3 regions of the Ensifer sp. Root127 genome follow, and region 1 is predicted to be linked to each of the others. Evidence: predicted binding sites of a transcription regulator. Region 1 holds the regulator's gene; each other region holds the start of a gene.

What was found. Region 1 encodes HrcA, which represses chaperone genes, less so after heat shock. Its sites were predicted from a motif close to GTTAGCACTCNCNNNNNGNGAGTGCTAAC; they were not measured.
Region 2: a site for HrcA is predicted at 1,937-1,965, ahead of groES (co-chaperone GroES). Genes of this name have one in related genera too.
Region 3: a site for HrcA is predicted at 1,669-1,697, ahead of groES (co-chaperone GroES). Genes of this name have one in related genera too.

What each region holds. Positions count from the first base shown of each region.
Region 1 covers NZ_LMDX01000001.1:1,093,899-1,097,158, reverse strand. Annotated here, with positions in the region: gene ASD03_RS05140 (VOC family protein) at 1-396, opposite strand, end outside; gene rph (ribonuclease PH) at 414-1,133, opposite strand; gene hrcA (heat-inducible transcriptional repressor HrcA) at 1,293-2,372, shown strand; partial or broken gene grpE (nucleotide exchange factor GrpE) at 2,527-3,147, shown strand; gene ASD03_RS05120 (D-arabinono-1,4-lactone oxidase) at 3,220-3,260, opposite strand, start outside.
Region 2 covers NZ_LMDX01000001.1:671,674-674,933, reverse strand. Annotated here, with positions in the region: gene groL (chaperonin GroEL) at 1-1,519, opposite strand, end outside; gene groES (co-chaperone GroES) at 1,582-1,878, opposite strand; gene ASD03_RS03180 (TIGR01459 family HAD-type hydrolase) at 2,347-3,195, shown strand; gene ASD03_RS03175 (bifunctional riboflavin kinase/FAD synthetase) at 3,209-3,260, shown strand, end outside.
Region 3 covers NZ_LMDX01000053.1:170,905-174,164, forward strand. Annotated here, with positions in the region: gene ASD03_RS34750 (hypothetical protein) at 1-206, opposite strand, end outside; gene ASD03_RS34755 (DUF982 domain-containing protein) at 215-514, opposite strand; gene ASD03_RS34760 (Hsp20 family protein) at 581-1,057, opposite strand; gene ASD03_RS38505 (usg protein) at 1,298-1,570, opposite strand; gene groES (co-chaperone GroES) at 1,846-2,160, shown strand; gene groL (chaperonin GroEL) at 2,202-3,260, shown strand, end outside.

The DNA.
Region 1 (3,260 bases):
TTCCGCGCATTCGAGGCTGTTGCCGGCCGGATCGCGGAAGTAGAAGGAGCGCGTGCCGTTCGGCCAGACAACATCGGCTTCGATCGTGACACCCGCCGTTTCCAGCTTGGCCCTCCAGGCGTCGAGTGCCGACGCGGAAACGCGGAAGCACATGTGGCCCTGGCCGGTGGTGCCGTGCGGCGGCACCGGCAGGGCCGCATCCGGCGAAGGCGGTTTGACCGTTTCCGCAGGATTGAAAATCAGCAGAACGCCCGAGCCACAGCGAAAGAACACATGTCGGTTCTCCCGCCGTGTAATCTTCTCCAGCCCCAGCACACCGCTGTAGAAGGCCTCGGCGGCGTCGAGATCCGACGCATAGAGCGCAGTCTCAAGAATGCCATCCAGCGCCGGGGCCATCGTCTCCGTCCTTCTCGTCAGCCGGCGATCGCCTGCTTCTGCAGTGCGACAAGCTCGGCAATGCCGGTCTTTGCCAGTCCGAGCAGGCTTGCGAATTCCGCTTCGCTGAAGGGTTTGCCTTCGGCCGTGCCCTGGATCTCGACAATGCCGCCGGTGCCGGTCATGACGAAATTCGCGTCGGTCTCGGCGGCGGAATCTTCGAGGTAGTCGAGGTCGATGATCGACTGGTTGGCGAAGATGCCACAGGATATGGCGGCGACATGGTCCTTCAGGACCTTCTCGACCTTCACCATGTTGCGGGCTTCCATCCACTTCAGGCAGTCATGCAGCGCCACCCAGGCGCCGGTGATCGAGGCCGTGCGCGTGCCGCCATCAGCCTGGATGACGTCGCAGTCGATCGAGATCTGGCGTTCGCCGAGTGCGGGCAGATCGACGACGGCGCGCAGCGACCGGCCGATCAAGCGCTGGATTTCCTGGGTGCGGCCGCTCTGCTTGCCGCTCGAGGCTTCGCGACGCATGCGCTCGCCGGTGGCGCGCGGCAGCATGCCGTATTCGGCCGTCACCCAACCCTTGCCGCCGTTGCGCAGCCAGGCCGGAACCTTTTCCTCAAGGCTGGCTGTGCACAGCACGTGCGTATCGCCGAATCGCACCAGACAGGAGCCTTCCGCGTGCTTGGAGAAATTGCGCTCGAACGAAACCTTGCGCATTTGGTCGATTTTTCTGCCGGATGGCCGCATCATCAAACTCCTATCGTATCTGGTGAGCCTTCTAGAGCATGGCGCAGCCAAAGGGAACCGGTGGACAGCCGGGGATCGGGGCGATTTTTCCCTTTTGCTATCGGGCGCGGGGATCACTATATTTCCGGCGGCAGGATTGGCCTGCGAACATGGAGCGACATGGTACTGCGCAATCCCGGAGTGACCGATATCGCGGCGGCGCTGGACGAGCGTTCCGGTGAAATCTTCCGTCGCATCGTCGAAACCTATTTGAACAGCGGAGAGCCTCTCGGCTCACGCAACCTTTCGCGGTTGCTGCCGATGTCGCTGTCGCCGGCGTCCGTGCGCAATGTGATGAGCGACCTCGAAGATCTCGGGCTGATCTATTCGCCGCACATCAGCGCCGGCCGCCTGCCGACGCAGACGGGCCTGCGTTTCTTCGTCGACGCCTTCATGCAGGTCGGCAATCTCTCCCCAGAAGATCGTGCTTCGATCGATCGGCACGTGCGGTTGAGCGACCATGCCCAGCCGGTCGATACGCTGCTGGCAGAGGCAAGCCAGATGCTGTCGGGCATGTCGCGCGGCGCCGGCCTCGTGATCACCGCCAAGAACGATCCGGTGCTCAAGCATGTCGAATTCATCCGGCTGGCGCCCACCAAGGCGCTGGCCGTGCTCGTCGGCGAGCATGACCAGGTCGAAAACCGCATCATCGAGCTTCCCGCCGGCGTGACGAGCTCGCAACTGACGGAAGCAGCGAACTTCTTGAATGCCCATCTCGCCGGCCAGACGATCGGCGAGGTGCGCTCGCAGCTCGAAACCGTCAAGCAGACCGTGCGCAGCGAACTCGATGCCCTGTCCCAGGAACTGGTCGAGCGTGGACTGGCGATCTGGTCGGGCAACGAGGGCGATGAAAAGCCGGCACGGCTGATCGTTCGCGGCCGGGCCAACCTGCTCGAGGGCCTGGAGGGAACCGAGGATATCGACCGCCTGCGCATGCTCTTCGACGACCTGGAAAAGAAGGACAGCCTGATCGAGCTGCTTGACCTCGCAGAGAGCGGCCCGGGTGTCAGGATCTTCATCGGTTCGGAGAACAAGTTGTTTTCATTGTCCGGTTCGTCGCTGATCGTTGCGCCCTATCGCGACAGTGAAGATCGCATCGTCGGCGCCGTCGGCGTCATCGGTCCGACGCGGCTCAACTATTCGCGCATCGTGCCGATGGTCGATTATACCGCGCAGTTGATGTCGCGGCTTTCGCGCTGATCAGGCGCTTTTGGCCACAGGCAGCATTGAACCCTTGATTTTTCGGCCCTAAACCTCGATATCGGCATCAAATCCAGTCACTGGGCATTTTACGCCATGCGGCCATCGTTGCGCGCGGGCGTCGGAATGCGGAAGACAAGACAGACGAACACCGGAGAACGTCATGACCGACGAAACAAACAAGCACGGACACGAAGCTGCCGCGACCGACGAGGCAGTCAACGATACGCCCGAGGTTGTGGAAGCGGCGCCGGTTGCCGAGCCCGATCCGCTGGAGCTTGCAAGGGCTGAGAACAACGACCTGCGCGACAAGTATCTAAGGCTCGCCGCCGAAATGGACAACCTGCGCCGCCGCACCGAACGCGACGTCAAGGATGCCAAGTCCTATTCCGTTGCTGGTTTTGCCCGCGACATGCTCGCCGTCTCCGACAATCTGCGCCGTGCGCTCGATGCCATCCCGGCTGAAGCGAAGGAAGCCGGAGAAGCGGGCCTTACTGCCCTCATCGAAGGTGTCGAGATGACCGAGCGCGCCATGCTGTCGGCGCTGGAACGTCACGGCGTGAAGAAGCTTGAGCCGGAAGGCCAGAAGTTCGACCCGAACTTCCACCAGGCAATGTTCGAAATCCCGAACGCCGACGTGCCGAACAACACGGTGCTGCAGGTCGTTCAGGCCGGCTACACCATCGGCGACCGCGTGCTGCGCCCGGCCATGGTCGGCGTATCCAAGGGCGGCCCGAAGGCGGCAGCTACGGAAGGCGACAGCCCGGCGGCCTGAGCTGCGGTCTGATCCATTTCAACGCCGCGCGTCCACTCGGATGCGCGGCGTTTCTTGTTTTCGGCAATCATATCAACCGAACAACTGCCGCAGGTGATCGTTGAGGAAACGGC
Region 2 (3,260 bases), 420 kb from region 1:
CGTCCTGAAGGGCGGTGCGAACAACCTTGACCGGGTCGATGATGCCCATGGCAATCATGTCGCCATATTCGCCGGTCTGGGCGTTGTAGCCGAAGTTGTCCTGGTCCTTGTCGAGGATCTTGCCGACAACGATCGAAGCTTCGTCACCAGCGTTCTCAGCGATCTGGCGGGCCGGAGCCTGCAGAGCGCGACGAACGATGTTGATGCCGGCTTCCTGGTCGTCGTTCACACCCTTGACGGTGATCTTGACGGAAGAACGCAGCAGGGCAACGCCGCCGCCCGGTACGATGCCTTCCTGAACAGCAGCGCGCGTCGCGTTGAGAGCGTCGTCGATGCGGTCCTTCTTTTCCTTCACTTCAACTTCCGTCGAGCCGCCAACGCGGATTACGGCAACGCCGCCAGCGAGCTTGGCAAGACGTTCCTGCAGCTTTTCGCGGTCGTAGTCAGAAGTGGTTTCTTCGATCTGAGCCTTGATCTGCGAAACGCGGCCTTCGATGTCGCTCTTCTGGCCAGCACCGTCGACGATCGTGGTGTTTTCCTTGGAGATCGAAACCTTCTTCGCACGGCCGAGCATGTCGAGCGTGACGTTTTCGAGCTTGATGCCGAGGTCTTCGGAGATCACGGTACCACCGGTCAGGATGGCGATGTCTTCGAGCATGGCCTTGCGGCGATCGCCGAAGCCCGGAGCCTTGACGGCAGCGATCTTCAGGCCGCCACGCAGCTTGTTGACGACGAGCGTAGCAAGAGCTTCGCCTTCGACGTCTTCAGCGATGATGAGGAGCGGCTTGCCGGTCTGAACGACAGCTTCGAGAACCGGGAGCATGGCCTGGAGGTTCGAGAGCTTCTTCTCGTGGAGGAGAACGAAGACGTCGTCGAGGTCAGCGACCATCTTTTCCGGGTTGGTGACGAAGTAGGGGCTGAGGTAGCCACGGTCGAACTGCATGCCTTCGACGACTTCGAGTTCGGTTTCGGCGGTCTTGGCTTCTTCAACCGTGATGACGCCTTCGTTGCCGACCTTCTGCATCGCTTCTGCGATGTCGAGGCCGATCTGACGCTCGCCGTTTGCCGAGATCGTGCCGACCTGTGCGACTTCTTCCGAAGTGTTGATCTTCTTGGCCTTGGCCTGGAGATCCTTGACGACTTCGGTGACAGCGAGGTCGATGCCGCGCTTCAGGTCCATCGGGTTCATGCCGGCAGCAACAGCCTTGGCGCCTTCGCGAACGATCGCCTGGGCCAGAACGGTTGCAGTCGTGGTGCCGTCGCCGGCGATGTCGTTGGTCTTCGAAGCAACTTCGCGGACCATCTGGGCGCCCATGTTTTCGAACTTGTCTTCAAGTTCGATTTCCTTGGCAACTGATACGCCGTCCTTGGTGATGCGCGGAGCGCCGAAGGACTTGTCGATGATGACGTTACGGCCCTTCGGGCCGAGCGTGACCTTTACGGCGTCAGCGAGGATATCGACGCCACGCAGCATCTTTTCGCGCGCGGTGCGGCCGAATTTGATTTCTTTTGCAGCCATTTGAGAAAACTCCCGGGCTCATTGCCCATTGGTTGTCATGAAAAGGTGTGGACGACGGCAGATCAGCCGATGATGCCCATGATGTCGGCTTCCTTCATGATGAGAAGGTCTTCGCCGTTGATCTTGACTTCGGTGCCCGACCACTTGCCGAACAGAACGCGGTCGCCAGCCTTGACGTCGAGAGCAACAACCTTGCCGCTTTCGTCACGGGCGCCCGAGCCAACAGCGACGATTTCGCCTTCCTGCGGCTTTTCCTTAGCGGTGTCCGGAATGATGATGCCGCCCTTGGTCTTTTCCTCAGACTCGACGCGGCGGACGACAACGCGGTCGTGCAGCGGGCGGAAATTGGTGCTTGCCATTAGTCTAATCCCTCGATCAAATGACACTACGGATCGCTCAACGACCCGATGGATGGGTGTTAGCACTCTCTTTTGTCGAGTGCTAGCGAGGCCGAGATAAGGCTGGGTCCGGGACGAGTCAAGGATTGGCCGTTCAAAAAATTTCAGGCGACATGATTATCGGCGGCTGATGACAGGCAACGAACGGCGGCCGGGCCGGAACGTTTGCCTGCCTATTGCATGAAGCGGTCGGAATTTGGGCAGATCCGATATCGAGGATTTGCCTGGTCTCGCTGCCCGATCCGGTTGTTATCATGAGCCTCGGGGTCGGCAGGCCCTGACGCTGATGTCCCGTGGACCGTCTCCTCGGCATGAGGGAGGGGCGGGCGCCGAATCCTTGGGAATGGCGGCGATTTTCTAGGCGCGAGGCTTGTATTCTCGGCCCTTCCTTGCCATGCAAGCCGGAAACCGAGTTTGCAGGAAGCCCGCATGGCCGCAAGGATCAACAGTTTTCGGGAAATCGCAGGGCGCTATGACGTCGTGCTCTGTGACGTCTGGGGTGTTCTCCACAACGGCGTTCAGGCGTTTGCGTCGGCCTGCGAGGCCCTGGCGGAAGCGCGTGCAGCAGGGCTTACGGTTGTCCTCATCACCAATTCTCCCCGGCCAAGCCCCAGCGTCAAGGTACAGATCCGCGGGCTGGGCGTTCCCGATGAAGCCTATGATCGCATCGTCACGTCGGGCGATGTGACCCGCACCTTGATCGCCGCAGCCGACAAGAAGATTTTCTTCATCGGCGCCGAACGCGATCTGCCGTTGCTCGAAGGGCTCGGCACCGAGATCGTCTCGTCGGAAGATGCAGAGACCGTCGTCTGCGCCGGCTTCTACGACGATGAAACCGAAACGCCGGAGCACTATCGCGCGACGCTGACCGGACTTGCCAAGCGCAAGATCCCGTTCATCTGCGCCAATCCGGACCTGGTGGTCGAGCGCGGCCACCGGCTGATCCCCTGTGCCGGCGCCATCGCCAAGCTTTACGAGGAGCTCGGCGGCGAAGCCCGGATCGCCGGAAAGCCCTATATCTCCATCTACCGTGCCGCGCTGACGGAAGCCAAGGCCGTTCGCGGTCCACTCGATCTGTCGCGTGTCATCGCCGTCGGCGACGGTATGCCGACCGATGTCAAGGGCGCCCAGGATGCCGGCTTCGATCTGCTTTACATCAGTGCCGGTATTCACGCGCAAGAATACATGAACGAAAGCCGCACCGACGAGGCGAAGCTTACTGCCTTCCTGAGGAAGGAAGGTGCTTCGCCGAAGTGGTGGATGCCCAGGCTCGCCTGACGGGAAGATCGAGATGACGGTTTTTCATCGCAACGAAACCCGCGACCCGCTGCCCGAGCGTCTGC
Region 3 (3,260 bases), on a different contig from region 1:
GGAATTTGACGCAGGGCCGGTTGTGAGTCTATCGCGTAATAGTCCGAAGCCCAGGCAGCGAGGATCGCGCGCTTGTCATCGACAGAAAGTGCGGGTGCCATCACAACGTCGATTGGCCGTTGAAACGCCAGACCTTGCAAGGCCAGAACTGTTGGTCCTTTCGTCATCGCATCGTTGACCGCGTTTTCCAAAGTCTTGTGGATCATTGGGCCACTCAACGCACGTGCGGATCTCTATCGCGCGGCAGGCGAAACGCAACGATGGATTTGGTGTCCGGCGTCAGCACATCGTGTTTCTCTGCAAAGGCCGCGAACAAGCCACGCGCGGTCTCTGCTTCTATCTCGCCGCGAAGCGCGGCTCCACATGCCCTTAACGCAATAGAATGTGCCGTGTCTCTGAGTGACGTCGGACACTCGGAGAGATAGCGGTAGGCCTCGAGGACGCTGCGAACCTCTGCGGGAAAACCGAGGCCAACAAGAATGGATACGGGCTCTTTGAACATATCGGGTTTCATCGTCTCTCTCCTTCCTGACCCGAAGTGTCATAGGGCGCCGACGCATCGGCGCCCCCTCACAGCTTCTCAAGCAGCCTTGTCCGCTTTGATTTGTGCCGGAGCGGTTGATGGCGCCAGAGATGGTTCGCTCTGGATGGAGATTTTCCTCGGCTTCAGTGCTTCTGGGATTTCTCGAACGAGATCGATGGACAGAAGACCGTTCTTCAGATCCGCGCCAGTCACCTTGACATGGTCGGCAAGCTCAAACCGGTGTTCAAACGGGCGGCCGGCAATGCCACGATGCAGATAGCCGTCCGTGGAAGGTTCCTGCCTCTTGCCGGTCACGGTCAGCAGGTTGGACTGAAAGGTCAAGTCAAGATCGTCCTGCGCGAAGCCGGCCACTGCGATCGAAATCCGGTAGCTGTCCTCGCCGGTCTTGACGATGTCATAGGGCGGCCAGTCGCTGATCGAGCGGCCGCGCTGCGCGTCTTCCAAAAGATTGAAGATCCGATCGAAGCCGATGCTCGAGCGGAACAGCGGTGCGTAGTCGTAAGATGTTGCCATAGCCATATCCTCCTTGAGCAACATGGGTACGGAAGCGCCGAAAGACGGGGCTTCCAGCAAAGCCAGCCCTGATCGCAGCGGCTGGCGACAATTGATCTGGTTTTCGCGAATTTCGGATTCAAGAGCGATGGCTGGGAAAATTTTCGGCCTTCAGACCAGCGGTAAATCTCTGGTTTCCCGATCAAGCTCATCGATCCTCGAGAGCACATGGGCCAGGGAGTAACTAATTCCGTTGAAGCCTCAATACAATCTGAACTCGCCGTCGACGCGCCGCCATTCATTAGGCCCGATCAGACGCTGATACGAATAGCGGACAGAGTGCAGCGGACCTTCAAGATTGGGCTGCCAGAAGTCGAGGAACCTATGCAATTGCGGGAAATCGGGAGCCAAATCGTAGTCCTGCCAGACATAGGCCTGCAGGACGGATTCGAAATCGGGAATGCGATAGAGGATATGCGCAGTGGTGAGACCATAACCGTTAAGCTGGCAATCGAGATCTGATGAGAATTGCATGCTTCACCTCCGTCCATTTGACTTTGTAAGGCGGTGCCTTTGCGCCTATAGCAAAAAAGCGAAACGCGGCGCGAAGGTTTGTTGTTCCTTTCCAGTGCCTTAGCAGCCACCGAGCTCGAGTGCTATTTTTTTGCGTCTTCCTCTTGAAATCGAAAATTCGGCAAACCAGATCATTTCGCGCAAGACGCTCGATTGAGGTTTTGTACCTGACCGGACTGGTCATCCAGGCCGACTGGGGGAACACCAACATCATTGTTTGTCCATTGGAGGAAAACATGTCGTTCCGACCGCTTCATGATCGCATTCTCGTCCGCCGGGTCGATTCCGAGGAGAAAACCAAGGGCGGCATCATCATTCCCGACACCGCCAAGGAAAAGCCGCAAGAAGGCGAGGTCATCGCCGTCGGCTCAGGCGCGCGCAACGAGGCGGGCCAGATCCAGGCGCTGGATGTCCAGGCGGGTGATCGCATCTTGTTCGGCAAATGGTCCGGCACCGAGATCAAGATCAACGGCGAGGATCTGCTGATTATGAAGGAAAGCGATGTCTTGGGCGTCATCGAGCCACAGGCCGAGCAGATTAAGGCCGCCTGATCCACGTCAGTCAACAAAGCTGCCTATTGAAGGAGTGAAAAATGGCCGCGAAAGAAGTCAAATTCAACACCGATGCCCGTGACCGTATGCTGCGCGGGGTCGATTTGCTTGCTAATGCCGTGAAGGTGACACTGGGACCGAAGGGTCGCAATGTCGTGATCGACAAATCCTTCGGCGCCCCCCGCATTACCAAGGATGGTGTTACGGTCGCCAAGGAGATCGAGCTTGAGGACAAGTTCGAGAACATGGGCGCCCAGATGCTGCGCGAAGTGGCATCCAAGACGAATGATCTCGCTGGGGACGGTACGACGACCGCGACCGTCCTTGCCCAGGCGATCGTGAAGGAAGGCGCGAAGGCCGTGGCCTCGGGGATGAACCCGATGGACCTAAAGCGCGGTGTCGACGTGGCCGTCGACGCGGTCGTCAAGGAACTGAAGACCAACGCCCGCAAGATTTCTAACAACTCCGAAATCGCTCAGGTGGGCACCATTTCAGCCAACGGCGACGAGGAAATCGGCCGGTACCTCGCTGAGGCAATGGAAAAGGTCGGGAACGAGGGCGTCATCACCGTCGAGGAAGCCAAGACAGCGGAAACCGAGCTTGAAGTCGTCGAAGGCATGCAGTTCGACCGTGGCTATCTCAGCCCATATTTCGTTACCAATGCCGACAAGATGCGCGTTGAGTTCGAGGACCCCTATATCCTCATCCATGAGAAGAAGCTCTCGAACCTGCAGTCGATGCTTCCGGTTCTCGAAGCTGTCGTTCAGGGCGGGAAACCGCTCCTGATCATTGCTGAGGACGTCGAAGGCGAAGCTCTTGCCACGCTTGTCGTGAACAAACTGCGTGGCGGGCTCAAGATCGCTGCCGTCAAGGCACCCGGTTTCGGCGATCGCCGCAAGGCCATGCTGGAAGACATCGCCATCCTCACCGGCGGCACGGTCATCTCCGAAGACGTCGGCATCAAGCTCGAGAACGTCACTCTCGAAATGCTCGGACGCGCCAAGAAGGTGGCGATCGAAAAAGAGAATACCACCATTATCGATGGTGTCGGTTCGAAGGCGGAAATTGACGGTCGCGTGGCCCAGATCCGGGCGCAAATT